DNA from 3 places in the Secundilactobacillus paracollinoides genome. Region 2 is predicted to be linked to each of the others. Evidence: predicted binding sites of a transcription regulator. Region 2 holds the regulator's gene; each other region holds the start of a gene.
What was found. Region 2 encodes Rex, which represses fermentation and respiration genes when NADH is low (regulators of the CRP and FNR family bind a similar motif). Its sites were predicted from a motif close to TTGTGAANTANTTCACAA; they were not measured.
Positions count from the first base shown of each region.

Region 1: the regulator Rex is predicted to act here: its motif matches at 8,700-8,717, upstream of AYR61_RS03220 (glycerol dehydrogenase).
Region 3: the regulator Rex is predicted to act here: its motif matches at 8,204-8,221, upstream of AYR61_RS07220 (HoxN/HupN/NixA family nickel/cobalt transporter).

Region 1 is NZ_CP014912.1:787,915-798,048, reverse strand. Features, by position in the region: gene tnpA (IS200/IS605 family transposase) at 1-165, shown strand, start outside; gene AYR61_RS03240 (type 1 periplasmic-binding domain-containing protein) at 196-723, shown strand; gene AYR61_RS03235 (SLC45 family MFS transporter) at 1,661-3,073, shown strand; gene AYR61_RS03230 (glycoside hydrolase family 65 protein) at 3,803-6,061, shown strand; gene ltrA (group II intron reverse transcriptase/maturase) at 6,579-7,961, shown strand; gene AYR61_RS03220 (glycerol dehydrogenase) at 8,796-9,908, shown strand; gene AYR61_RS03215 (pyridoxamine 5'-phosphate oxidase family protein) at 10,100-10,134, opposite strand, start outside.
Region 2 is NZ_CP014912.1:2,193,836-2,203,969, reverse strand. Features, by position in the region: gene AYR61_RS09465 (APC family permease) at 1-1,286, opposite strand, end outside; gene asnA (aspartate--ammonia ligase) at 2,385-3,392, opposite strand; T-box leader at 3,457-3,698, opposite strand; gene groL (chaperonin GroEL) at 3,967-5,592, opposite strand; gene groES (co-chaperone GroES) at 5,665-5,946, opposite strand; gene cls (cardiolipin synthase) at 6,354-7,808, opposite strand; gene AYR61_RS09435 (redox-sensing transcriptional repressor Rex) at 8,026-8,664, opposite strand; gene AYR61_RS09430 (ABC-F family ATP-binding cassette domain-containing protein) at 8,896-10,134, shown strand, end outside.
Region 3 is NZ_CP014912.1:1,720,959-1,731,092, reverse strand. Features, by position in the region: gene cbiD (cobalt-precorrin-5B (C(1))-methyltransferase CbiD) at 1-891, opposite strand, end outside; gene AYR61_RS07250 (cobalt-precorrin-8 methylmutase) at 901-1,548, opposite strand; gene cbiB (adenosylcobinamide-phosphate synthase CbiB) at 1,545-2,519, opposite strand; gene AYR61_RS07240 (cobyrinate a,c-diamide synthase) at 2,506-3,882, opposite strand; gene cobD (threonine-phosphate decarboxylase CobD) at 3,911-4,981, opposite strand; gene AYR61_RS07230 (ECF transporter S component) at 4,983-5,492, opposite strand; gene AYR61_RS15365 (hypothetical protein) at 5,699-5,941, shown strand; gene AYR61_RS07225 (cob(I)yrinic acid a,c-diamide adenosyltransferase) at 6,001-6,564, shown strand; gene AYR61_RS07220 (HoxN/HupN/NixA family nickel/cobalt transporter) at 7,003-8,130, opposite strand; gene AYR61_RS15360 (GNAT family N-acetyltransferase) at 8,763-9,617, opposite strand; gene AYR61_RS07210 (histidine phosphatase family protein) at 9,991-10,134, opposite strand, start outside.

The sequences.
Region 1 (10,134 bases), 1.4 Mb from region 2:
ATTCATCCAGAAACACGACAAATAGTTTGGGGCGGTCACCTTTGGTCGCCAAGCTATTACATGGGCACTTTAGGGGATATGTCAAAAGAAACAGTCGAACACTACATTGAGAACCAACGAACAGAAAGGGGGAAGGCGGGAAGGCCTCTGCTAAAACGCAACTAACGTTGCGAAACATGGGCGTTCCTCCCATGATTGAAATCATGGGTTTCCCGCCAAAATTTTAATGAAAACTACGTTAATAACGATAACGAGCTTGCTGGTCAAAAGGCGGGCGAGTATATGATTCGCAAATTTGAAACAAAACGGACGTTGTTTGTGGAATCCGATCCTGAACAGGGATTTGAACGTAAACGGCGGATCGGCTTTCAAAAGGCCATGGCGGCTGCCGGTGTACCGACAGAAGTACTGAAAGTGCCGAAGCTCAGCGAATTTCGGCTCGACCAAGCCGTGGCCCAGTACCTCACAACACGCACAACGATTGAAGGTATTGTCACAACGGATGACGCTCTTGGACTCATGATCTACCAGCTGCTGTGGCGGCAACTCAACCGTGACGTGCCGCTGATCAGCTTTAACCGCAACCGGTCAAACAACTTTCTGATGGGCGAATCCGTCCGCTTTGTCGAACTCTACCCGCAAACAATGGGTACCGCAGCTGTGCGGGTGCTGTTTGATCCGGATAAGCGGTCTGAGTTGATTCCGTTTACGATAGAGCGATAGAGAGCGGAGAAAAACGGTTTGAGGGCGGAGCCTAAGGTACTCTGGCAGGAATACCTGGGTTTGGTATTTTTGTCAGAGAACCTTAGGCAGTAGCCCTCAGTTTTTCGGAGCTCGTTTCGGCACGGTGGCCTAGAAGCAAGCCGTTCGTTGCATTGCGCAATTTGACACTCCGTTGTGGTGGCTCGCGAATGAGCTAACTCGATTTCTGCTTCGCAGCTCTCGAGTGGATCTCATTCGACTCGCATATCACTAGGTGGCCGAAGAACACGTCCACCAAGTGATATCGACACCACAACTCCGTGTCAAATTGCTCCATTCCACTAACACAGTGCTAGCTTCAAACGGTTAGCTTAGTATCACAATTGAATCAGAACTAGTTCGTAGATTATCCGTCCTTGACTGCTTAACAGTTGGGGGCAGCGAACATTTGATGATAGTGTTTAGCCGAATTAATTGATTTGAACATAACGAGTCAACTGTGAGTTGCCAATTACAGCAAGTGTCAGCGCAGTGGAGCCGGTCGGCATTGCCAGTTGTAGTGTCGGCATGAGTTGGTAACCGTTCTTGGGTCATCTACTCATGCGGGAGTGATGGAGATCCACTTTCGCTTGCGAAAGTTAGCTTCATCGCGACCCCACTACTACTGGTAGGGCCGGCCGGCGGAACGAAGCGACTAGACTCATCCACATCTAGACAGTAGCGCGTTTGGAACAACCAACTTAACCGGTTACATCATTGGTCTAGATCTGTTTAACACGAAATTTATGAGACAAAAAAAGTTGAAAAAAAGTTATGCGGGCATAACGCCCAGTGTGACGGGCGAAGACGGGATATTGTTTCCCGTCTTTTTTAAAAAGATTAGTGCAACCGGTTGCATAATAAGTGATGTAGAAAACGTTTGCAATTATTGTTCGATTATCATCGAGGAGGGATTCATATGGCACAATCAGCAACAGATGTCGCTGACGGGACGGGTAAAACAACGTCCAAAAAAGATTTATTGCCATCATTGCCAACCAGCACCATTTTCCTGATCAACTTCGGGTTCCTAGGCGTGCAAATGGCGTTTCAATTACAAAGCACTAACATGGGGCGGATCTTCCAAACCTTAGGTGCCGATCCAAACAACCTCGGGTTCTTCTTCATCCTGCCACCACTGGCCGGGATGGTCGTTCAACCCCTCGTTGGGTATTTCTCAGACCGGACTTGGATGCCTAAGCTTGGTCGTCGGATCCCGTACCTGTTAATTGGTGCGGTGGTCGCCATGATCGTCATGTTCTTACTGCCAAACGCTGGTAGTTTTGGATTCGGTTATGGGTCGTTAGCGGCACTGTGGTTTGGTGCCATTACCCTGTTATTCATGGATCTGTCATCAAACGTGGCCATGCAGCCATTCAAGATGATGGTCGGTGACATGGTTAACGAGAAACAAAAAGGGTTCGCATACTCCATTCAAAGCTTCGCCTCAAACGCCGGTGCTTTGTTAGCAAGTATCTTCCCATTTGCTTTGACTGCTTTAGGTATCGCCAACGTCGCTAAGAAGGGGACTGTGCCTAACTCAGTTATCTGGTCCTTCTATGCTGGTGCCATCATTCTGTTACTCTGCTGCCTGTTGACCGTCTTCCGTGTTAAGGAATATGATCCAGACACCTACGCTAAATACCATGGTATTGCTGACAACAGCAACCACAAAGGAATCTTTGAAGCATTGAAGACTGCCCCTAAGATCTTCTGGACCGTTTCAGTTGTTCAGTTCTTCTGCTGGATGGGCTTCCAATACCTCTGGACTTACGCTACCGGAGCCATTGCTTCCAACGTTTGGCACACTGCCAACGCTGCATCAGCAGGCTACCAAGCTGCCGGTAACTGGTATGGTGTGATGTCAGCCGTTCAATCGATCGCTGCCGTTATCTGGGCACTGGTTCTTTCACGGGTCGGCAACAGTCACCACAAGATTTTCTATGCATTAAGCCTCGTTATGGGCGGTATCGGGTTTGGCTCGATCTTCTTCATCCACGACAAGTACACACTGTTCATCTCATTTATCTTAATTGGCTGCGCATGGGCTGCTATGAACGCCTTCCCATTCACCTTCCTGACAAACGCCATCGAAGATTCAGAAAATATGGGGACTTACCTTGGCTTATTCAACAGTAGTATCTGCCTGCCACAAATCGTTGCTTCAATCGCAAGTTTCGCCATCTTCCCACTGTTAGGCTCACACATGCCTACCATGCTGTTACTTTCAGGAATCTTCTTAATCATCGGTGCCTTCTCCGTTGGTATCGTCAAAGAAGTTTGGGCTCGGAAGTCTGACGCTGAGGAAGAGCCAGCTGATACAGAGAATTAGAGTGTGGAACACGTTTCGGCAATGTGACTTCTATTTGAGTTAGCTGTTCGTTGCATTGCGTCATTTGGCGCTCCGTGTAGTGGCTCGCGATGAAGCTAATTCAGCTGTCGCTGTGCGCCATCTGAATGGATCTCCATCGTCTCGCACATCAGTAACCGACCATAGAACGGTCGCTAACTGATGTCGACACCACAGCTCCGCGCCAAATGACTCCATTCCACTGACATGGTGCTAACTTCAAACGGTTAGCTAAGCATCACAATTGAATCAAGACTAGTTCGTAGATTATCCGCTCTCAACTGCTTCACAGTTTTGGACAGCGAACCTTTGATGATAGTGTTTAACCGAATTAATTGATTGAACATAACGAGTCAACTGTGCGTTGCCAATTCAATAATAGCAAGTATCAGCGCAGTGGAGCCGGTCGGCATTGCTCCGGAGCGACCCACTACAGCCTGCAGGGCCGACCGGCGGAACGAAGCGAAAGGCACAATTTATCCACAGCAACGCGGCCGCAAAACGCGTTGTCAGTCATACAAGTTTTCATCCAATAAGTAAACACCCCACAACAGCCGTGTTGAACCGATACGAAATAAATGAAGACGCTTAATCACCCAATTCATTTTCCGGTTTGACCGGCTGTCCGTGGTCAAAAATAAAGTCGTTCAAGAAACAACAACCAAAAGTAATGTAGCTGTAAAGTCGTAAAATCAAGGAGGACGTACCTTTATGAAACGGACATTTGAAGTCACCCCCTGGAACATCGTCACTCACAAGTTAGACCCTGAAGACAAGCGCCTTCAGGAATCCATGACCTCACTGGGTAACGAATACATGGGGATGCGTGGATTCTATGAAGAAGACTATTCAGGCGACACCTTAAAGGGTATCTACCTCGGCGGTGTCTGGTTCCCAGACAAGACGCGTGTTGGCTGGTGGAAGAATGGCTATCCAAAGTATTTCGGAAAAGTTATCAACGCCATCAATTTCATCAAGTTAAACGTGCTGATCGATGGCGAACCCATTGATCTTGCCAAGGATAAAGTCAGCGATTTCGAGCTGAACTTGGACATGAAGCAAGCCAAGCTGACCCGGTCATTTACGGTGACGAAGAACGGCCATGCGATTGCCATGACCTTTGAACGGTTCATCAGTGTTGCCAATAAGGAGTTGGTTGGGATTCGTGTCACGGCAACCAACAAGTCCAACGACAACGTTAAGGTAACCTTCAAGTCGGCGATGGATGCTGACGTGCAAAACGAAGATGCCAACTACGATGAACATTTCTGGAATGTGTTGAAGACGACCCAGAATGCTACCGATGCGTCAATCGTGGCCATTACGAAGGAAAACCCGTTTGGCACGCCTCGTTTCACGGTTGGTATCAAGATGACCAACGAAACGGACCTGAGTCAGGATGCTGTTGACCAACCAAACGATAAGGAAGTTGTGAACCAATTTAGCGGGGCACTGGCACCTAACGCCAGTGCAACCATTGCCAAACGCATTACCGTTGTGAGCTCACGGGACTACGACACGCAAGATAAGCTGGAAGCAGCCATGAATGATTTGAGTGCTAAAGTCGACGCCGTTTCCTACGACGACTTGTTTGCCGCTCACGCCCGGATCTGGGCTGACCGTTGGGAAAAATCCGACGTTGAGATTCAAGGCGATACTGAGTCACAACAGGGGATCCGATTTAACCTTTTCCAGTTATTCTCCACTTACTATGGTGAAGATAGCCGGTTAAACATCGGTCCCAAAGGGTTTACCGGTGAGAAGTACGGTGGTGCCACATACTGGGACACCGAAGCTTTCGCCGTTCCCGTTTATCTGGGCATCACGGATCCAAAGGTTACCCGCAGTTTACTGATGTACCGGTACCAACAATTGGATGGTGCCTATGTGAACGCCAAGGAACAGGGGCTCAAAGGGGCCTTGTACCCAATGGTGACCTTCAACGGGATCGAATGCCACAACGAGTGGGAGATCACGTTTGAAGAAATTCACCGGAACGGCGACATTGCGTTTGCCATTTACAACTACACGCGTTATACCGGTGACAAGTCTTACGTGTTAAACGAAGGCAGCAAAGTCCTCACCGAAATTTCTCGGTTCTGGGCTGACCGGGTCCACTTTAGCGAACGGAACCAGAAGTACATGATCCACGGTGTCACTGGCCCTGACGAGTACGAAAACAACGTTGATAACAACTGGTACACGAACTACTTGGCTAAATGGACGCTCAAGTACACCCTTGAGATTTTGGGCGAGGTTTCGCCTGAAGTCGCAAAGAAACTTGATGTTTCTGATGACGAAAAAGCCCACTGGCAAGATATCGTTGACCGGTTCTACCTGCCTGAAGACAAGGATCTTGGCATCTTTGTTCAACACGATGGTTTCTTGGATAAAGACCTCAAGCCCGTCTCATCCATTCCAGCCGATCAGCTGCCAATCAACCAACACTGGTCATGGGATAAGATCCTTCGTTCACCATACATCAAGCAAGGCGATGTTTTACAAGGTGTTTGGGACTTTATCGATGACTTCACGCCAGCCCAAAAGAAAGCCAACTTTGACTTTTACGAACCACTGACCGTTCACGAATCTAGTTTATCCGCAGCCATCCACTCCATTTTAGCCGCCGACCTTCACTACGAAGACAAGGCCGTTGAAATGTACGAACGGACAGCCCGTTTGGATTTGGATAACTACAACAACGACACGGTCGATGGCCTGCACATCACCTCAATGACCGGTGGCTGGTTAGCCATCGTTCAAGGGTTTGCCGGCATGCGTGTTCGTGACGACCAACTGCACTTCGCACCCTTCTTGCCAAAGAAGTGGAACGCCTACCAGTTCCGGATTCAATTCCGCGGTCGTTCGATCCAAGTCCACGTTGACCAAAATGGTAGCCAATTAACCCTGTTATCAGGCGAACCACTGACAGTTGACCTTGATGGGAAACAAACTGAACTCAAAGCTTAATACTGAATTAACGTGTTTTATGCACCAACCCACAAAAAATAGTAGGAAACTGGTCGATCATAGTGGTCGGCCAGTTTTTTTGGTGCGCCCGGCATGGGCGCCAACTAGACGGTGAAAGTCCGTTGCGGGCCGTAGTAGTCGGAACCGCAAGTCAATGACAAGGGTGTCCATCGTGAGGTGGAATCTGAAGGAAGTCGGCGACAAAGTACCGCATTGATGTACAAGAATCAGCTATAAGGCTGTGTTGGTCGGACGAGGTTGCCAAACAAACCAAAGTCCAATACTACTCGAGGCCATCGCAGTAAAGCTGGCAATGACATGGTACGAAAGTGGGCGTTCTTACCCGGGGAGGCCTGTATCGTACGTTCCCGACAAGAGGCGCGCTAAGCGCCACAGGAACAAACATCGCAGTGATGTGGTGCAGAACGATACAGGAGTCAGCCGAGGCCATAGTAGTGGTATCTGCCACGAAGGGCTGAACAATAATAGGTCATCATTGATATTGGAGGTGGAGACAGTGCAACAACCGCAGAATACAGAAAAAGCTGACCGCCGGCGGACAGTAGGACTGGAAGCCCAAGAACAAGTCGGGGTGCGTAGCACTGACTCTGGTGAAAATACGATGATGAACGGCACTAAGTTTCAAGAGTTAGTCTTAGACCGAAATAACCTGAACGAGGCTTATCTTCGCGTCTGCAGAAACAAAGGTGCAGCAGGACTAGACGGAATGACCGTTGACGAACTGTTGCCCTACTTGAGGAAACATAAACAGGAATTACTGCAAGCTTTACAAAACGAGACCTATCGGCCTCGTCCCGTTAAGCGGGTTGAAATTCCAAAACCTAATGGTGGTAAACGCAAGCTCGGAATACCAACTGTGATTGACCGACTTGTTCAACAAGCCATGGCGCAAGTCATGGTGCCAACATTTGAGCGTGTCTTCTCAGATAATAGTTTTGGGTTCCGACCGAATCGAAGTGCTAAAGATGCCATTGATAGAGTGGTTCAGTTCTACAATCAGGGCTATCACTATGTCGTGGATCTCGATTTAAAAGCATACTTCGATACGGTCAACCACGATCTGCTTATTAAATTTATTGAGCAGTATATTACGGATCCATGGATACTGCATCTCATTCGTCGCTTCCTAACCAGCGGTGTCATGAATGGTGGTCTATTTGAACGAAGTGATAAAGGCACCCCTCAAGGTGGCCCCTTATCGCCACTTTTGGCTAACATTTATCTCAACGAACTGGATAAGCTGTTAACTTCCAGAGGTCATCAGTTTGTCCGCTATGCGGACGATTGTAATATTTATGTCCGAAGCAAACGTGCTGGAAAACGGGTTCTGACTAATGTTACTCGCTTTCTTGAAGGCGACCTAAAGGTCACCGTCAATGAGGACAAGACATCAGTAAGTTCGCCTCTGCGGGCCAAGTTCCTGGGATTTTCCTTGGGGGTTGGTCGAGGAGGTGCGTATGCGCGACCTGCTTGGCAGGCCAAGCAACGCATCAAGTCTGCACTCAGGAAAATGACCAAGCGCAATCGGGGCGTTTCGTTAAACCTGGTGTTTAACGAGATTCATCAAAAGATGCGTGGGTGGTTACAGTACTATTCGGTCGGGAAAATGACCAATTTTATCCGTCACTTAGACGAATGGTTGCGAGCAAGGATTCGCCAGTATATTTGGAAACAGTGGAAGAAGCTCAAAACAAAGGTCAATCATCTTGTAAAACTGGGGCTTTCTGGCACCAGTGCTTATACAATGGCCAATACCCGTAAGGGTTATTGGCGAACTGCGCATAGCAAGACATTGACCTATACTCTGACAAACAAAAGACTGGAACGCCTTGGACTCATCAATATGAGCAAGACACTCCAGTCAATACAAAGTGCTTAAATTATTGAACCGCCGTATACGGAACCGTACGTACGGTGGTGTGAGAGGTCGGTAATTGAATTAATCAATTACCTCCTACTCGATCGTTCTGTTGGGTAGCTGTAGTTGGCGTTGCATTGCGCGATTTGGCACTCCGTCATCGTGGCTCGCGATGAAGCTAATTCGATTTCTGCTGCGCAGCTCTCGAATGGATCTTCATGGTGTCGACATCAGTAACCGACCGAAGAACGGTCGCTAACTGATGTCGACACCATGACTCCGTGCCAAATCGCTCCATTCCACTAACAGGGTGCTAACTTCAAACTATTCGTTAAGTATCACAATTGAGTTAAAACTAGTTTGAAGATTATCCGCCCTCGACTGCTTACCAGTTTTGGACAGCGAACCTTTGACTAGTGCGTTTATCCGGTTTATTTGGTTGAACAGAAAGTTTCATCATTATGGTACCACGTACAGCAAGTATCAGCGCAGTGGAGCCGGTCGGCATTGCCAGTTGTAGTGTCGGCATGAGTTGGTGACCGTTCTTTGGTCACTTACTCATGCGGGAGTGATGGAGATCCACTTTCGCTTGCGAAAGTTAGCTTCATCGCGACCCCACTACTACTGGCAGGGCCGACCGGCGGAACGGAGCGGAATCCCGACACAATATAGATACCAACTTTGTGAATTCAGCGACTCGTGTCAGTAAATAAATACTTGTGAAAAAGTATCGTGAACCGTTGTAAATAGTGAGATATTTTGTACACAAATTTACAAGAATATTGCTTGATAACGATAGTGAAAGTGATTACACTTCTGGTGAAACAATTAAATTACCCTAATGGAGGAATAATTATGACTACAGCATTTGCATCACCTTCTACGTATGTTCAAGGCAAAGGATTGTTGAAGACAGCTGCTCAGTACATTAAACCTTTTGGGAGTCATGGTATTTTGTTGACGGATGACATTGTTTGGGGATTGGTTGGCGAGGATTTCTACGGGTATTTAACGGATGCGGGGTTAACGATCGAGCGGGTGGCGTTCAATGGCGAAAGCTCACCTGAAGAAATTGACCGGGTACAGGGTATCGGGGAATCAACCGGTGCCAAGTTTATCATTTCGCTGGGTGGTGGAAAGACGAATGATACCACCAAGGCAGTGGGCGACCGCTTGAAAATTCCGATCGTAATCGTGCCGACGCTAGCTTCGAATGACTCACCATGTACGCGGTTGAGTGTGATTTATTCCGAAACGGGCGAATTTTTGAAGTACATGTTTTATGACAAGAACCCGGATCTCGTTTTAGTGGATTCGGCGGTGATTGCGAACGCACCAGTGAAGTTCCTGATTGACGGGATGGCGGATGCGTTGTCAACGAATGTGGAGGCGCAAACCATTGCGCGGGCACGGACGACCACGTTGTTACCATTGGAAACGAAACAGACCGCTGCTGGTATTGCCCTGGCTGAGAAGTGTGAAGCGCTCCTCTTTGAGTTTGGTGACCAGGCCGTTGCGGCAGCCGGCAAGCACATGGTCACGCCAGCGGTTGACCAGATCGTTGAAGCCAACATTCTGTTAAGCGGGGTTGGCGCTGAAAGTTCTGGGTTAGCTGCTGCGCATAGTTTTCAGAATGGACTCACAGCCTTATCAGGAGACGTTCATAAGCTCTCACACCGCCAGAAAGTGGCTTACGGAACCTTGGTGAACCTCGTACTAGAAGGGGCTAGTGATGGCCGTTTGGAGAAGTATTTAGCGTTTGAATTAGCCCTTGGGTTACCGACGACTTTGGCAGATCTGCACCTTGAAGATGCGTCGGATGCTGATTTGATGAAGGTGGCAGAATTGACTGTTCAGGGTGGGGAAACCATTCATAACATGGGCTTTGACGTGACAGCTGATGACGTTTTTCAGGCGATTAAAGCGGTGGATCAGTTCTCAAAGCAGTTCCAAGGGATTGAGGAATAGAGGGTGGAAGAAAACGGGTTGAGACCAGAGCGTAAGGGTAATTAGTGGGAAATCCCGGGCTTGGATTTGCCGCTAATTACCCTTACATGGCCAGTTTTCTGGAACCCGTTTCGGCACGGTTGCCTAGGAAAAACATTGGCTTAAAAAAGAACCCTAGTCAGCATGACCAGGGTTCTTTTTCGAGGCGCAAATTAGAATGTGACCGTGGCAGTTTCGCCATCGGCTG
Region 2 (10,134 bases):
AAATGTAGGAAGAACAGGCAAACAACCAGTGAGGCTGAAATAAACGCCCCGAGGAAGTTGATGAAGGCCTTTAATGGCCAGATACCCTCTCGTACCCGGAACCAGTGTCTGATCATCCCGGATTGCGACAACGTAAATGGGACGAACACACCGATTGCGTATAATGGAATCAGCAAACTCGTTTTCCCGTTAAAGATAATGATCAAAACAATGGCACTAACTGCTAATGAGATGATCCCGTTGGAGTACCCTAACCGATCGCCTCGGTCAAGGTAGGCATGTGGCAAGAACTTATCCTTGGCCAGGTTATAAGCCAGAATTGGGAACGCTGAAAACCCTGTGTTCGCCGCCACGGCTAAAATTAAGGCCGTTGAGAGCTGAATGAGGTAATAGATCAACCCGTGCCCAAAGACTGCTTCAGCAATTTGTGACAGCACAGTGTTGTCTGCCATTGGCCGAATACCGGTGTAGTAACTCAGGAACGTGATTCCAGCAAAGAAGAGCGCCAGAATCGTTGCCATGATCGCCAAGGTTGCCGACGCATTGTGGCTCTTTGGCTTTTTGAAGTTTGGCACCGCGTTACTGATGGCTTCAACCCCGGTCAGTGACGATGACCCGGATGAGAAGGCCCGCAAGAACAGCACGACCGACATACCGCTAACCGACGTCGTTAACCCCGCTGAAGCGTGGTAGGCAATCTGCCCCGTTGCGATCCGGAAGAGTCCCCAGAGTACCATCCCAATAATCATAATGATGAAGAAGTAGACCGGGAAGGTAAGGAAGGACGCCGAATCGCGCATGCCCCGTAAATTAATGGCCATGATGCCAAGGACAATAATAATAGCAACGATCACTTGATAGTGACTTAACGCTGGAATTGCCGAGACAATGGCATCAACCCCTGATGTCACAGAAACCGCCACAGTCAGCATATAGTCGACCAGCAATGAGCCCCCAGCAACTAACCCCGCTGAGGTCCCCCAGTTTGTCGAGGCAACCACGTAGGCCCCACCACCAGATGGATATGCATGAATGATCTGTTGGTAAGACAGTGTGATGGCAAACAGCAAGACCAGAACTAACAGCGCAACCCACATTTGATACATCAAGGCTGCAGCTGATAATGTGATCAAGACAGTCGTAATTTGTTCAGTCCCATAAGCCACTGATGATAGCGCGTCAGAAGAAAGTAGTGCAAGAGCTTTGAACTTTGTTAAGGCCTGACCGCCTTCATCTGTGGTCCTTAACGGTTTCCCAATTAACAACCGTTTCAAATAACGCCACATTTTCTTTACTCCTTTTCCGACTAATAATAGCTATCACCTACGAAAATTCATAACTGATAGCTTTTTTAATCCCCAATATTCGATAACTAGTATTTTTGCGCAAATCCGCTTCACGCAAAATCATTAGGTATTGTACACCAATCCACCATTAATTACTATTTATTTTAAAAAGAATGGGTACCTTATGAGAATTTGTCAAAAACATTGAGGTAAAACCCTGTTACATCAACATTTTGGGTCGAAAGCTCATAATCAAATTCTAACACTTTCTGACCCGAAACGGACAAGAAAGCGACATCATTCAGGGTTCTTTTTCCAAATCACCACAAAAAATAATGATTGCGCGTAACGACGGCTCATTTATCGATCAGTAAACTGAAGGAGTTTTCCATTGTTGGGTGATTCAAAGTAGCGCCTTAATATCGCTTCGTTCCACCGTTCGGCCCTGCAGGCTGAGGTGGAGTCACTCTGGGGGAGTATTGAATGTCTTTCCAGAAATTCAAGGATCTCCTACATCTCCCGTGGTCGTATCCGGCTAAAAGACAGCCGCTAACGATCACCGACATCACAGCCTGCAATGCCGAACGGTTCCACTACACTATAATTCTGTTAGTAGTCGTCACAATTAATAAGTCTTCAAAAGTGGTATCACTAAAATTCCATATTAATCGTTACTAGTAACTAACTCGTCATGAGAAGCATTGCTGTTAATAGCCTTACTAGCAGTCGAGGGCGGATTCTCTGCGAACTTGATTTAGCGCAATTGTGATGCTTAACTCGTGAAAGAAACGGGCTCAACGTCAGTGGAATGCAGCAATTTGGCACGGAGCTGTGGTGTCGACATCAGTTATCGACCGTACTTTGGTCGGTTACTGATGTGCGAGACGACTTAGATCCACTCGAGAGCTGCGCAGCAGAAATCGAGTTAGCTCAGTCGCGAGCCACTACACGGCCTGCCAAATTGCGGAATGCAACGGCCTGTCACCCAACATTGGAAAGACCCAAACTGAATCAACTAAGGCCGCTCATACAAAAGATCCTCTGTACCCGGTCATTATTCTGGGCACAGAGGATCTTTACAGAGACAATTTTTTTAGATTAAAGCAGGTGGATATTAGCAGCCGCACACTGATCCAGCATGTCCTGTGGCCAAACACTGGCTTGAACTTCACCAACGTGAGCCTTTCCTAATAACAGCATGCACAGGCGTGACTGACCGATACCGCCACCAATGGTATATGGCAGTTCACCAGCAAGCAATTGTTTGTGGAATGGCAGACTGGCACGGTCCTCAGCATCAGCAGCTTTCAATTGAGCCTTCATCGCCGTTTCATCGACCCGAATCCCCATGCTTGAAATTTCAAGGGAACAGTTCAATGGTTCGTACCAGAACAAGATATCGCCGTTAAGTTGCCAATCATCATAGTCAGGTGCACGGCCGTCATGGCGTTTGCCAGACTTAAGCAGACCGCCAATTTGCATCAAGAATACGGCACCGTCTTCTTTACAGATGGCGTCTTCACGTTCCTTAGGCGTCTTATCAGGCCACCGGTCTTCCAGTTCCTGCGTGGTGACGAATTTAATGTCATCTGGGAGGTGGTGGACAGCATCTGGGTACTTGTACCAAACTTCGTCTTCCATGTGCTTAATGACCTTAAAAATACGGCGAACGGTGGTCTTCAATGTATCAGTGGTCCGTTCTTCCTTAGCAATGATTTTTTCCCAGTCCCATTGGTCAACGTAGATGGAGTGGAAGTTGTCCAGATCTTCATCCTTACGAATGGCATTCATGTTGGTGTACAGCCCTTCATGCATCTTAAAGCCATAACGATGCAGCGCCATCCGCTTCCACTTCGCAAGGGAGTGCACAATTTCCATGGTTTCACCAGGCATGTCCTTCATGGTAAATGAAACGGGTGCTTCAACGCCATTTAAATTATCATTCAACCCCGTTGAGCGTTCGACCATCATTGGGGCGGACATCCGTTGCAACCCCATCTCTTTGCCGAACTCATCCTGGAACGTTTCACGAATATAACGAATAGCAGCTTCAGTTTCTTTAACTGACAATTTTGGATCGTAATCCTTTGGGACAATAAAATGCATAGTCAAAAACTCCTTTGAAATTTTGTACGACACTGGGAAACGAAAAAAGCCTTCCGTCCCCAGCTAAAGGGACGAAAGACTTTTCGCGGTACCACCCAGTTTGTCTATTTCAAATAGACCACCTTACGACGCACCATCATGCGCCTCCGGACAATAACGGGCCGGTCACGTCTACGCCTACTCTGGCAACGCCATTTGGGGTAGCAATCTCAGAAAGTGTTATTCAGTGCTCTCGATACCTCATCGGTTTTCCACTAACCCCGATTCACTGTCAGGTCGAAAGGACTTACTTATCTTTCTGTTTTTTCGTCTGTTTCGTATGTGTCTTTACTTTAGCATGTAAATGAGAGTTTGAAAAGAGGAAATTTTAAAATGACTTTCAGCTGCCATTCAAGAGAGCGCTTTCATATCTTGATTACCGCCTATTCAAGTTTTGAAATAAAATTAAAATTATCTCACCGCACAACTCTTATTCTCATTATCATCAAATTTCGGGAAAATAAAAACGCCGCGAAATCAAATTGATCTCGCAGCGCTTCTTAATTTATTCTTTACCCTAAATGGTGAGGCGTGATTACATCATGCCGCCCATACCTGGTTGGGCTGGGGCTGCAGGAGCAGCTGAATCATCCTTAGGTTCGTCAGCAACAACGGCTTCAGTTGTCAGCAACAGTGCTGAAACTGATGAAGCGTTTTGTAATGCTGAACGGGTAACCTTGGTTGGGTCAACGATGCCGGCCTTAACCATGTCTTCGAACTTGTTGGTAGCTGCGTTGTAACCAACGCCAGTTTCCAAGCCCTTCATGTGGTCAACGATAACAGAACCTTCAACACCGGCGTTTTCTGCGATTTGACGAACAGGTTCTTCCAAAGCACGACGCACGATGGCAACACCAGTTGCTTCGTCACCTTCGGCTTCAACCTTGTCCACGTCACCGATCACGTTGATCAATGCGGTACCACCACCGGCAACAAAGCCTTCTTCAACGGCGGCACGAGTAGCGTTCAAAGCATCTTCAATTCGGTACTTGCGTTCCTTCAATTCGGTTTCAGTTGCGGCACCGACACGAACAACAGCAACACCGCCGGCTAACTTAGCCAAACGTTCCTTTAACTTGTCCTTGTCAAAGTCAGAAGTTGTGGCATCGATTTGCGTCTTGATTTCAGCAACACGTTCTTCGATTTGTTCCTTAGAACCAGCACCTTCAACAACGGTCGTGTTGTCCTTAGTGACGTTAACCTTGTTAGCTTGACCTAATTGATCAATCGTTGCATCCTTCAAGTTCAAGCCAAGGTCATCGGTGATCACAGTCCCACCAGTCAGAACAGCAATGTCTTGAAGTTGGGCCTTACGACGGTCACCAAAGCCAGGGGCCTTAACAGCAACGACGTTGAACGTCCCACGCATCTTGTTCAGCACAAGGGTTGGTAAAGCTTCGCCAGTGATGTCATCAGCGATGATCAACAATGAACGACTTTGTTCAACAACGGATTGCAGTAATGGCAAGATGTCTTGAATGTTTGAGATCTTCTTGTCAGTGATCAGGATGTATGGGTTGTCCAAGTTAGCTTCCATTTTATCGTTATCGGTAACCATGTACTGTGACATGTACCCACGATCAAATTGCATCCCTTCAACAACGTCCAAGCTGGTATCAACACCACGTGATTCTTCAATGGTGATCACGCCGTCATTACCAACTTTTTCCATGGCGTCGGCAATTAATGTACCAGTTTCTTCACTAGCTGAAGAAATAGCAGCGATCTGGGCAATGTCATCTTTGGTAGTGACCTTGTGGCTCATCTTGTGTAAGGCATCAACGGCTGCGTTAGTGGCCTTTTCGATCCCACGACGGATGCCGACAGGGTTAGCACCGGCAGTGACGTTCTTCATACCTTCGTTAACGATTGCTTGGGTCAAAACAGTGGCAGTAGTTGTCCCATCACCAGCGATATCGTTGGTCTTTGAAGCAACTTCAGCAACTAACTTAGCACCTAAGTTTTCAAAGTGATCTGACAATTCGATTGCCTTAGCGATCGTCACACCATCGTTAGTGATGGTTGGGTTACCGTAAGATTGTTCCAAAACAACGTTACGACCCTTAGGACCAATGGTGGTCTTAACTGTATCTGCCAATTTATCTACACCGCGAAGCATTGCGCCACGGGCGTCTTCAGAGAACTTTAACTCTTTAGCCATAATTAATTTTTCACCTCATATGATTAATTGTTAATTTTGTGTTTATGTCTGCCCTATTCAGGCTGACCGGTTTTAGTCAACGATTGCGACTAAATCTTTTTCGTGAACCACAAGGTAAGAAGCACCTTCATACTTAACTTCAGTGCCGGAATACTTGTCAAGCAAGACGGTCTCGCCTTCCTTAACACTTGGGGCAACCTTTTCACCGTTATCAAGTACACGGCCATCACCAACAGCAACTACCTTTGCAGTTTGTGGCTTTTCTTGGGCGTTACTTGCTAAAACGATACCACCAACAGTGGTTTCTTCTTCTTGAGCTTGTAAGATCACACGGTCTCCTAATGGTTTTAACACTTGAATCCCTCCAATAAATCTAAAGATTTAGCACTCTTAGCACTCATCTAACACAAGTGCTAATCAACAATTAATACTATAAAATTATTCGGGGTAAAATGCAAGTTATATTGACTAGAAAGTTGAAAAGAGTGTGGAGAAAGGCGGTTAAGGGGCAGAATGTAAGGGACTCTGACAGAAATGCCTGGGTTTGGCATTTTTGTCAGAGTCCCTTACATGGCCGCCCCTTGCTTTTCGGAACACGTTTCGGCACGGCTGAATAGAAAGACTCTATGAGATGACGAGAATCGAGAAAATGTGTAAAAAAATCGAGAAGAAAATTGAGAAGGAACCCGATAAGCAGGAAAAGATAAGCAAAGTACAAGACAGTAATCCCCAAGCACAATAAAACTCAAAGTGGCCGCCACTCACAAAATCGGCGCCAACAATCGCGAAACACTCTGCTTAAACCGCAAGTACAACGACTGATCCGCAAACATTTCAGGCGTGATCAATGTACTTTCCGCCATATCCTGTTCAAATAACGCGGCCAGCTGTGTATTTATCTCCTTATCATATAGAAAGGCATTCACTTCAAAGTTTAACTTAAAGCTGCGGTAATCCATATTAGCACTGCCAACTGAGGCCACTTCGTCATCGACCAGCATCGTCTTTGCGTGTAAAAATCCATTCCCGTAGTAGTAGATTTTCGCACCAATTTCAGCTGTGTCTCTGCAAAAATGTTGGGTGGCTCGGTAGACAAATGGATGGTCCGGCATACTGGGCACCATAATGCGCACGTCAACGCCCGACATAATGGCAATCTTCAACGCTTCAATCACGCCATCATCGGGAATAAAGTACGGCGACTGGATCCAGAGCCGTTTTTTAGCCATCTGAATCAAGCGAATGTAGCCCATCTTGATTTGCTGCAATTGAGAATCCGGCCCGCTGCTGACGATCTGCATACTCGTTAATCCCTTTGGCGCCATCACTGGAAAGTAGTCACGATCGACGTAGTTATCTGCAAGTTTTGCTTTCTTTGACGTCGCATTCCAGTCCAGAACAAACCGGCTTTGGAGCGCAAAGACAGCTGCCCCTTCAATGCGAATATGCGTGTCGCGCCAGTGGCCAAATTTTTTGCTGCAGCCAAGGTATTGGTCACCAATGTTAAACCCGCCGACGTAACCAATTTCCCCATCGACCACCACTATTTTGCGGTGATTTCTAAAGTTGAGACGAAAGTCAAGAATAGCGGAACGCGCCAAGAATGGCTCAACATATCCGCCAGCATCGATCAGTGGCTTAAAAAAGCGCCGATAAGTCCCCATTGACCCCCACGGATCATAGATGACCCGTACCGTAACACCGGCCTTAGCACGGGCAACAAGGGCGCTTAAGACAGCGCTGCCAATTTCATCATTATAAAACGTGTAGAATTCAACATTCACGTTGCGTTGCGCGGCGTTAATGTCACGGATGATGGCGTCAAACAAGCTATTGCCATCCGTAAATAGTTTCACGCGATTTCGTCGGGTCAAAAAAGCGCGATTGGCCCGCATAAAAAGCTGCATTGTTCCGGCAATATCGCGCGACACCGGGTGTTGGCTTGTATCGGGCTCTAGCAGCAGTTCTCGTTGTTCAGACAAAATTGTATCTAACCGCGTCTGAACCGTATTATCGACTTTGAAAAGTTTGTTTTTGGGGAGTTGTCTCCCAAAAAAAGCGTAAAAAATGAACCCGATTACCGGCAGTAACAACAACACCAGCAGCCACGCCCACATCGCGGCAATATCGCGACGTTGTCGAAACACTGTAAACAGTGCCGTCATCAGGTTAATTGCGTAGATCACACCAAGGATCATGGACCAAGAAATCGTCACATGCTCACCTCCAATAAGGGTTACAAAAAGTATAGCACTATTGTGCGTTTTCTCACACAAGTTCGAAATTTTGACCGCTTCTTGAAAGCGAAAAATAGCGCCTATCCAGATCAAATAGGCGTTTTAAATTTACTTGTTGTGTTCTTGTTTCGATTAAAAAAATGACACAAACAAAAAAAACTGACCAATGCCACTAAGGGTCATTAGCCAGTTTTGCTTATGCTTCTTCGTTATAGTGATCCAAGAAGTAGACCAATGTCTGTAATTCATTCGTCAGATCCACGTTTTGAACGCGCACGTTATTCGGAACTGATACCCGAAATGGCGTAAAGTTCAAAATACCGCGGATACCACCAGCGATAGCTTCATCCGTTACCGATTGGGCAACGTCTGCAGGAACCGTAATGATGGCAACCTGAATTTGTTGATCCTTCAACTGTTTTTCAAGTTCAGCCATTGGATAAACGGGCACACCGCTCTTAACGGTGTTTGCGAGGTCAGCCTTAACATCAAAAGCAGCGCTGATACGGACGTTGGAATTTTGATGGAAGTTAAAGTTCAACAGCGCATTCCCGAGGTTCCCAACCCCGATCAAAGCGGCGTTGGTCAATTTGTCCTGGTTCAGGATCTTCTTGAAGAACTTTAGCAAACTCTCAACATCATACCCATACCCGCGTTTACCCAGGGCACCAAAGTATGAAAAATCACGACGGATCGTTGCTGAATCAACCTTTACGGCTTCTGATAATTCAGTCGACGAGGCCCGCGTCTTGTCTGCATCTTTTAAGATGTTTAAGTAACGGTAATAGATCGGCAAGCGCTTAGCGGTTGCCTTTGGGATCTTTGTTTCTGCCACAGTAACTCCTCCTTGTGAATTTTAGTAAAGTGAATGAAGTGAATTAGAATAAGTGCGTGTATTCTACTCTTAATTCTGGGGCTTGTGAAATAGCCATCCTCGCTCATTATAGCATAAACCCTTATCTTGTGAAATAATTTTCAATAAAAAGGTTGTGAAAACTGTTATTTACCAGTTAATGAGCCCCTATTATGGTAAAATAGTTTCACGAAGAAAGGTAGGCTGATTCATATGTTATTACAAGTCCAGCAAGTGACGCGGCGCTTTGGTGCTGAAACACTTTTTGCCGACGTCAACATGGATATCCCGGATAATGGCCGGGTGGCACTTGTTGGTCGCAATGGTGCCGGAAAGTCAACACTGATCCGCATCATTGCCGGAATCGATGCGCCTGATAAGGGCCAGATCGTTACCCGAAAGAAGTTAACACTCGGGTACCTGGCCCAAGATACAGGGCTTGATTCCAATAAGTCCATCTGGGAAGAAATGGCCAGCGTGTTTGCGGCCCTTCAGGCTCAGGAAGACCAGTTGCACGAGTTAGAAGCCCAAATGAGCGATCCCGATATTATAGCGGATCCTGACCAATTTGAACAGGTCACCACAACCTATGACCGAATCCAAAGTGACTTTAAGGCTAATAACGGTTATGGGTACCGAGCTGAGATTCGCGGTGTGCTTCACGGGTTCGGCTTTAACGAACCCGACTATGACCGTTCTGTCAACGAACTGTCTGGCGGTCAAAAAACACAGTTGGCGCTCGCTAAACTTCTGTTAGAAAAACGCGACTTGCTCATATTAGATGAACCAACGAACCACTTGGACGTTGAAACGTTGACCTGGCTCGAAGGCTACATCCAGTCTTACAAGGGCGCGTTGCTGATTGTTTCTCATGACCGGTACTTCTTAGACCGTATCGTGAGCGAAGTGTACGACATGTCATCTGGCATCCTCACCCACTACCATGGCAACTATTCCAATTACGTGGACCAAAAAGCGGCGAAGTTAAGACGTGAATGGAAGGAATACGACAAGCAACAGGCAAAGATCTCCAAGCTTGAAGATTTCGTGAACCGAAACATTGTGCGTGCTTCAACGACCAAACGTGCTCAAGCGCGGCGGAAACAACTCGCTAAAATGGACCGTGTTGATCGGCCAGAGGGTGCTGACAAGGTTGCCCATTTTGAATTTGTACCCACTAAAGAAAGCGGCAATATTGTGCTCACAACGACCGACCTCGCAATTGGTTACACACCGGACAACGTGTTGGCGCAACCAGTGAATCTGGATGTCAATAAACACCAGGCAATTGCCATTGTCGGGCCAAACGGCGTGGGTAAATCAACCCTGCTCAAAACGATTCTGGGTAAAATTCCGGCCATTAAGGGCGACGTGCATTTTGGCACCGGCGTTGAGACCGGCTACTACGATCAGGAACAAAAATCACTCCATGGTGAAAAAACGGTGTTAAAC
Region 3 (10,134 bases), 470 kb from region 2:
CGCACCCATTAATGCGAGGTTTGCAACCATGATTTCTGCCCGTGCGTCGGCGTCCTTACTGTGCGTCGAAAATATACCGCCAGCGACCTTGATCATTTTGCCAAGGTCGCCCACGATCAGTAGTTTAGTGAACCCAAGCCGTTGCACCTCTTTAAGGACGTAGCCGACGAAATTACTCATCTGCACCTGCTTATCAACTGAAATATGCATCTCATCCTTCAGAAAATCTTCGCCATAATTACCCGGCGTTAAGATGAGCGCAGTATCGCCGCGCTTGCGGTGAATGTTCATTTCAATCGAGATCGAATGTTTCCAGGATTCCTCAGACATCGGGGTCACGATTCCGCTTGTACCAAGGATCGAAATGCCACCGACAATGCCCAGTTTTGGGTTATAGGTCAACTTAGCAACACGCTCGCCTTCAGGGGCTGAAATGACGATGTCAGCGCCCTTCTCCGAGCCAAGCACGTGTCGAACCCCTTCTTGAATCAGCTTGTACGGCGTTGGGTTAATGGCCGGCATCCCCGGCTTATTCGCCAGTCCATCCTGAGTGACCCGGCCGATCCCCTCACCACCATCAAGGGTAATGGTGTGGTCATCTCGTAACGTCACCGTGGAATAGATCAACATCCCATCCGTAGCATCCTGGTCATCCCCGCCATCCTTTTGAATCGCGACACTCGCATGATGACGATCGAATGAGCACTCCTGAACATCAAACTGCACCGGTGTCCCGTTTGCGGCATTCACTTTAACCACAGCTGGCGCTTTTTGGTCGAGAATGGCCTGGGCCGCTGCAACGGAAGCAGCGGTTGCAGTCGTGCCAGTGGTGTACCCTTTTCGTAACTTACGACCGTTATAGTAAACAAAATTATCTTCTGGTTCTGACATTGACGTCACCTACTTTACAAGATCGAGGTTATACAACACCGCGTTGACCATGGCTGCAGCAAGGTTACTGCCGCCCTTGCGCCCTAGTGCAACGATGGCTGGAATGTCGCTTTCGTAGAGGGCTTGCTTGCTTTCAGCAGCTTCCACGAAGCCAACGGGGACGCCGATAACGGCATCCGGTGTCAACTTACCAGCCTTAGTCATTTCTAAGATCTTATACAGTGCGGTTGGCGCGTTGCCAACGACAAACACTTTTTCCGTTGGGACTTCAGCCGCAACTTCAATGGCCGCCATTGACCGGGTAATGCCGCGTTCTTTCGCCCGAGCGAATACTTCCGGTTCACTGATGTAACAGTGATAGTGACAGCCAATAGCATCTAGCTTTCGCTTGTTCATTCCCGCCAGTGCCATGGTCGTATCGGTAAAGATCGTGCCGCCATTTTGCATCACGTGCGCGATTTTTGTAATTGCGTCGTGGGTGAACTTTAAATTTTTGAGGTAGTCAAAATCTGCGGTGGTATGGATTGCACGCTTAATTGTGGCTTCCTCAACTGCAGAATGAAACGTGTAGTTCGGATCAATATGATCAATTTCGTCTTGAATCATTTCAAAACTTTTATCCGTAATTTTATTTGGAATCGTAATGTAATCACTCATGCCATAAATCCTCCAATGATTAAAAATGCAACCCGACAAGCACAGACTAGGACTAAGCCTAAAACCGCAACCGTATAAACGAGTTTTAGCGTGTTTTGAATGGCCCCAAAATCGGCAGCAACCGCATCCGCGTTGCCAATAAATGGCTTATCAACAAGTTCGCCAAAGTAGGTGTGCGGGCCGCCAAGACGTAGATTTAACGCCCCCGCAACAACTGATTCAGAAAAGCCGCTGTTTGGGCTGCGGTGATGTTCTCGATCCCGCCTGCCGACAACCAGCGCGTTGCTGGTATCAAAGCGCAACAGCGCCGTGGCCAGCATCAGTAAACACCAGGTCAGCCGGGCCGGAATGTAGTTGAACAGGTCGTCTAATTTTGCCGACGCCAGACCAATATCACCATACGTCTCGTTTTGATACCCGACCATCGAATCCAGCGTGTTGACTGCCTTGTAGGCCAGACCTAACGCCGGACCGCCAACGGCTAGATACAGCAGCGGTGCAATCACACCGTCACTCGTGTTTTCAGCATCCGTTTCAATGGTTGCTTTACAAACGTCCTCTGCCGAAAGCCGATCCGTGTCTCGACCCACGATCATGCCGACCTGGTAGCGAGCCTGTTTCAAGTTATTTTCCCGTAAACTCGCCATAATCTTGCGGCTTTCAATGGCGAGGCCCTTAATTGACAGACACGTGTAGCACAGATACGTGCCGATCACAAAATGTAACCAGGGAATCGACCGGGTCAGCCATAAAAGACCAAACGTAATTGCGTAAGTGCCGCCAACGATGATCACCCACATGAGGCCGCCCAACCAGCGCCGCGTTCTTGGCTTGTAGGCGGGCTTGTTCCACAATCTGGTCAGACCAGCAATTGCGTGTCCTATCAGTTTAACTGGATGCGGCCAGGTCGGCGGATCGCCAAGCAGCAGATCCAATACGAATCCAATCGTAATCATACTAATGACTTGCATGAATACGCGCTCCTAACCGATCCAGTAACCCGTTAAAGACTGCTGCGCTCTGGTAAAAATGAACATGCAGGTAACTCGCAAATGTCTGGCGGACTTGGTAGCCGCCAGTCCACTCGTCAACCACAACACCATCCCGCACCTTTTTCATATGAAGGATCGGTTCGAGTCCTGACTGGGCAGCAAAAACGGAGTGATGGAACTCATGACCAACTAATTTGGTGCCAGCCATGCCAATAAGCGACGACTTCGCCGGTGTTGCCTCGCAGTACCCAAATCGTTTCAACCGTGGGGTCATGGTACTGCTGCCATCGAGGATACCTACCATCTCGTAAGTCCCATTTTCAGTCGTCAACTGTTTGCCCAAATACATCAGTCCGCCGCACTCTGCATAGATTGGCTTATCCGCCAGCGAGAAGTTTCGAATGGCTTGTTTCATTTCCGTATTTGCTGCAAGCTGTGCCGCAAATTCTTCGGGATAGCCTCCGCCAAGGTACAGTGCGTCAACATCAGCTGGTAATGTTTTGTCCTTAATGGGACTAAACGGTTTGAGAACAACGCCGGCTTCCCGTAAAGCTTCTAAATTATCTTGATAGTAAAAATTAAACGCATCATCCTGGGCAATACCAAGCGTTAACGCCACTTGGTGCGTCACAATGGGTGACGGTGCCTGCGGATCCACACTGGTGCCTGCCAATGCGAGGATCTGATTTAAATCAATATGTGCGGTCGCTAATTTTCCAAGCGCCGCAATTTTGGCATCCACTTCGGGCAGTTCGTTATCGGGTACCAGCCCAAGCTGCCGCGAAGGTAAAGCCAACTCTTTTTTAAACGGCAAATACCCCAGAACTGGGACGTTAACGTAGCGTTCAATTGCCCCTTTGATCAACTCATAGTGGTTTTGACTCATCACGTTATTGACGACGACACCAACAATTGGAACGGCCGGATCGAATGTCAGAAATCCTTTCACTATCGCTGCAATCGATGTTGAGGCTGACCGGCCATTCACCACTAAGACAACTGGAATGGCCAGCGCCTTAGCAATGCTTGCGGAGGAATGGGCATCCTTATCAGTGCCCAGCCCATCGTAGAGGCCCATGACCCCTTCAACAACACCCAGATCAAGGTCATTGGTATCCCGTTCAAACAGGTATTTTAACGTCTCATTGTTTGGGACAAGAAAACTATCAATATTGCGTGACGGCCGTCCCGTGATGCGGGAATGAAATTTAGTATCCACGTAGTCCGGACCAACCTTATATGGCTGAATCCGCATCTGCCCACTGAGTGCTGACAAAATGCCCAGCGTCACACTGGTCTTACCAGAACCGCTCGTTGCCCCAGCAATCATTATTTTCTTCATGCAATCAGCCCTTTCACCTGCTAGACATCTATTCGACTGAACGCAGTGCCGCGATCAGCTGTTCATTTTCTGAATGCGTTCGAACCGCCACTCGGTAGTAGTCATTGCCAAGTCCTGCATAATCGGAACAGTCGCGAATCATGATGCCGACCTGCCAGAGTTTTTCGCGAAGGTTAGGCATCGTGCTGCGGAGTAAGTAATAGTTCGTGACTGAGGGGAAAACGGTCAAGTACGGAATCGTTTTAAGTGCATCAAACAACCGTGGTCGTTCAGTCGTTAGCCATGCGTATGTTTGGTTAATATAAACCGCATCGTCATACATATGCGCCCCAAACTTAGCCGCCATGGTATTGACCGACCAGGGTTCCTGCGTGGCAATCAGTCGTTGTTTAAGCTGCTCATTTTTGGTGATGGCAAACCCTAAACGGAGACCGGGAATCGCAAAAAACTTCGTTGCTGACCGCAGGATAATCACGGGATCGCTTGCGGTCAGCTGACTCACAGCACTCAGAGCATCGTGGTCTGCAAGATCCATGAAAGCTTCATCTAAAATCAGCCAGACATTGTGCCCCATACAGTAGTCTGCCAGCTGCTGAACAGCTTCTGGCATAATGACTTGACCACTCGGATTATTCGGATTGCACAGACACACCAGATCAATTGACTTGTCGGCCTCTAACGTCGTGATCAATTGTGTCACTGAGACCTGAAACACATTTTCGGGCGTTAAGTTAAAGTGTGAGACCCTTGCGCCAGCGCGGGTCAATGAGCGTTCATACTCGCCAAAGGTCGGCGCCAGAACCAATGCGTGCTTCGATTGTAAGGCCGTTGCGGTGTCAAATATCATCTGCACCGCGCCGTTTCCGACGAACACATCCTCACGCGAAACGTTAAAGTGCGTGCCGATTGCATCACGTAATTCTGGGTACTGGGGGTTGGGATAGTAGATCACCTCATCAATAGCATCGGCAATCACCCGTTTTAATTTTGGAGACAGCCCCAACGGATTAATGTTGGCGCTAAAATCAATTAGTGACGCGGGATCAACGCCCACCTGCTGTGCAATCAACTCACGATTGCCGCCATGAATAATTGTCATATTAGTGGCTCCCTAAGAAGTTGGCGTGCTTCATCGTTTTTGGTAAAAACGCGTAAACAATTTCAGCAATGACGATGTTAAAGATGGTTGCGACAGTCAACGGCACAAACAACGCAAATATAGTGCCCTTTAACAGTGGGTAAAGCAGCGGAATCTCCAACGGGGTGTTAATGATGTACCCCACAATGTCAGAAATTAAGATCACCCCAAATTTATCTTTACCGAACCGTTGCCGGATCCAGCCAAACACAAACATGCAGACCCCCATCATAAAGCCGACAACTAAGTGCACCGGCAAGGTTAACGGAAATCCGGACAACGCAGCCGAGGTCAAATGGCCAAAGATACCAAGAAACGCGCCAAACCACGGTCCTAATAAAATGGCGCCTAAGAACGCTGGGGCCGAATCAAACGCAATCGACCCCATGATCTTAATGTTGGCGCCCACCACACATAGTGCAAGTAACATTGCTGCCAAAACAATTCGTCTTAACCGATCTGAATTACCCATAATGACTAACCTGACTTTCTTTAAATGAATAGAATAATTGATATTGTTGCCGCTTACATCATCATACCGAACTTGGTTCCTATTAAAAATATAATAGGTTCCCCCTTGTATTTCAACGCCTTGTGATTCAACTAACAATTTTTTTGCCGCAATTCTATTATTTCTTCAAAATAGTACAGAATTAATTGCGAATGATAAAATATTGTATGACATTTTCACAACGGTCAACTGACAATAACTGGTCAATCAAGGGTTATGACACACTTCATTTTAATTGGTCGATTTTTGAAACCGCTTTTATAACAAATTCTCGTCGTAAACCAACTATTTTGACGTCATATCAAAATGAATGCCACCATTTTGCTAGAGATTCTGTTTTTTCGAGTTTAAGTGCTTTAAAGACGATTGCAGCAACGTTTATCGACGGGCATCAAGAATCGCCACTTTAAGGTTATTTTATGTACAATGGAGAAAAGTAATTTTATCCCATTATTTCAGGAGGCTCATTATGAAAATTTACACAAAAAAAGGTGACAAGGGACAGACCCGGATCATTGGTAAGAAAATTGTGGACAAGGACGACGCTCGTGTGGAATCTTACGGGACCGTTGACGAACTTAATTCATGGGTTGGGTATACGATTTCTGTTCTGACCCCAGAAACCGCCGTGTTAAAGGACGAGCTGGAGGGGATCCAACAACTGCTGTTCGACGCTGGTACTGATCTGGCAACGCTTAACGACGACCCCAAGCGGTCATTCATCTTTAATGTCGATTCAGTTAAGTGGTTAGAAGGTAAGATCGACACGTACACCGAGGCCGTTCCCGCCGTTCAAAAATTCATCCTGCCTGGTGGTAACCAACCAGCATCCGCCCTGCACGTTGCCCGAACCATTACGCGTCGTGCTGAACGCCATATTGTGACGCTGCAAGGTGAAGATGACATCAATAAGGACGTCCTTGTCTTCATCAACCGTTTGTCGGACTACTTCTTCGCAGTAGCTCGGTATGCCAATATGCTGGGAAAAAATGAAGATATTTTGTATCGGAATAGTAAACCGGTATTTAGGTAGAGCGTGAAGGAAAACGGGAGGAAGCGGAGTGTAAGCCAACTCTGACGTAAATGCCCGAACTTGGCATTTACGTCAGAGTTGGCTTACATGCAGCTTTCTGTTTTCCGAAACGCGTTTCGACTCGAGGACAGAGAACCACATAGTCAGGCTCGAACTTGGCATTACTGTCAGAGTCTCCTTACATGCAGCTTTCTGTTTTCCGAAACGTGTTTCGACTCGAGGACAGAGAACCACATAGTCAGGCCCGAACTTGGCATTACTGTCAGAGTCTCCTTACATGCAACTTTCTGTTTTCCGAAACGCGTTTCGACTCAAGGACAGAGAACCACAACAAATTCCAAAACAAAAAAACCCCCAACCAAAATCCAAATCGATTTCGGTTGGGGGCTTTTTTAATAAACTTCCAATTCAGCAGACAATAGGCTAAACGCCGAATACCTACCCTAAACTATGCTCATGCCCCGTCTGCTTCACCGCACTATTCACCCGCACAGTACTTTCGGTAACATTAAGTTTTTCAAACGCAGCTTCCTGCTTTTCTTCAGCCGCAACAACCTCATCATCCTTAGCTTTAAGGTTAAACACCCGCCAAAAGATCAGTGCCGCTGACCAGGTAATGATAAATAAGACGACCAGACAGATTCCTAAAATATTGAAATTCAATGCTTGCGCAAATTTAATGACAGGGTTCTGCCACTTCAGGTACCCGCCAATTGCCTGCAGCACATCCACGATACCCACAAAGAACGCGGCAGTGACAGACAAACCGGTTAATGCCAGGTTGTAATATACTTTTCTGAACGGTGATGAAAAGACCCAACTATAGGCCGTACTCATAAACAGCCCATCACAGGAATCCATAAAGCACATGCCTGCGGTAAATAGGATTGGGAAGGAAAAGACCGCAAACCACGGTATCCCCTTACTAGTTGCGACAGCGGAAGTTGCTAAGACAGCAATCTGAGTCGCGGTGTCGAATCCTAAACCGAATAAGAACCCAACGCAGACCACCTGCCAGTTATGGTTAATGATGTTGAGCGCTTTCTTAAACGTTCTGAAGATCCGAGTATCAGTCGATGCCTGCGCAGTGGAAAAGTCGCCCTTGCTGATTGCTTTAAAGGACCGCCAGATACCGACCAAAATAAAGAGGTTGATCGTCCCAAGCAGCAGAAGCATAAAGCCCGCAAATAAAGTCCCAAACACCCCACCAACATCTTGAAACTTCGGTAATTGGTTCTTAGACCACTCAACGAAGAAAATCGTTATCAGCGCCATAATCACAACTACCAGTGAGTGACCAAACGAGAAAAAGAACCCAACGCCGTGTGTGTTTTTGCCATCGTTGACCAGTTTTCGCGTCATGTTATCGATTGCGGTAATGTGATCCACGTCAAAGGCATGTTGAAGCCCAAACGTGAAGGATAAGAATGCCATTGCTAATAAGGATGGATACCGGTCAAGATAGGTAAAGACCAAGCCCCATCCAACCACGAATAGAAATAAGACATACCCGCCGAACTTAATTAGATCTGGCTTTAATGGATAATGGTTCGTTTGTGCTTCCAATTGAGAGACCTCCGTGTCGGATAACGGGAAATCATTGTCGCCCGTTACCCTTTAGTTTGGCTCACGCAAATAACTGTTTATTAATTCACAAGCAATTTAATAATGGCACCTTTCGCGCAAGTCCTTTTTGACACGTTCAATGTACCACCCGTCATCCAAATTATTTTGCAGGGGTCGTTTTCACCCGTGATTATTGAAAATAGCGCTCATTTTGACTAATATGCATAAAGCGCTTTCAGTTGTGTTGATAACGTTTCGAGCCGATTAATTAGTCTAGTAGCATCATTTTGTACTATTCCGGATAAAATTATCGTAATTAATAACCGTATTTTTATGTTATCGCAAAATACAACAACTTTTTAGGTACCTTCAGACAGTGATTTCAACTTTTAAAATAGCATCCGATCCCCTGCCAACCCCCGATATAACAGGGATTTCACTCCACTGTAGTATTCTGACAGTATTCTTTGTTCCATCTAAATCACCTTCAGTAAGTCGGAAATAACTTGATAATAAGTTCACGATTGGCGTTTTAGCCAAAAAATAAGTCATATTTTGTACAGAAAAAAAGAATCAAACCAGCAATTCTGTTCGAATTTCCAGTCTGATTCTTTTAAAGATTCTCGTTTATTTTACCGAACCAACGTCTGATATTCCTTGTGCGTTTCAAAGAAAGATTTAGCATAACTGCACTCAGGAATGATTTTAAGCTGGTATGCCTTAGCCATTGCAACAACCTTCAAAACGAGTTGCTTGGCAATCCCCTTCCCCTGCAACTCAGGGTCAACCGTGGTACTTGTAATCGTAACCGTTTCTGGCGTATCAAAATTGAATTTAATTTCTGCCGTTACCTTGCCGTCAGTGTTTTTATGATAATAGTGCCCATCACCAAGCGTTAAGGGTAACGGGTCTGTACTATCATCCAAAAACTCGCCAACGCTCTTGGAAAGCGAGGTCAGGTAAAGCAATTTGGTAAAGGCATCAATCGCTGATTGTAAAAACCCAATTGTTGCTTCATTTTTGATCATATCATTCTCGTCGAACAACTGATCTGTATGGGCAATATAGACTTCTGGGCGTTGAACCGGAATAATGTCCAGCGTCGTAAAGGTTTGCCGTAAATGATGGTTGGCCCCGTATCCACCGGCGTTACCGATTGAATCTGACACGACCAATGCAACCCGACCACCAAAATGATTGATCGGCCGCGAACCGATATCCATGGCATTTTTCAAAGCCCCTGGAATTGAGCGGTTATATTCCGGAGTGACAATCAAAAGCCCATCCAATTCGTCTAGCTGGTGCCGGAAATGATTCCATTCTGGAACACCGTTCGGATCCAAATCATCGTTAAATAGTGGCAAAACGCCAGTATCTAAAAATTCAGCTTCAATGTTACTAGGAAGTAAGGATACCAACGCTTTGGCCAGTTTTTTAGAATAAGACCCCTTGCGCAAGCTCCCAACAAAAACACCTATCTTCTTCAAGAAAACCACCTCAAAAATATCTTAAATTGACGTTGAGCGTCGAACACATCAGTTGTAAGCACTTACATTATAAAACGTCCAGTGTCAAAAAGCTCGTTTTTGAGCATGTTGGACAGAAATGGAGGTTTTTTTCAAAATAGTGCAAGAGAGCGGAAGAAAGCGGTTAGAGGGCGGAGCGTAAGCCAACGCTGGCAAAAAATTCTGGTTCTGAATTTTTTGCCAGCGTTGGCTTACGCAGTAGCCCTCTGCTTTCCGGGAGCTCGTTTCGGCACGGTGGCCTAGAAAGACTTCACCCCAAACCCAAACACCCAACAAAAAAGCATCGCCATCCCCCAAAACAAAGGAGCCAGCAACGCCAATTCAGATAAACCTGTTAATACCCCTGATTATACCCCCAAAGATAAGCCTGCCCGCTATCCCCATCAAAACTAATCTTAGTCACACTAGTATTCCCAGGCTCCGGCAACGCCATCACATTCCCCGGTTGAACTGCAACCATCGCAGCGGCCTTAACAGT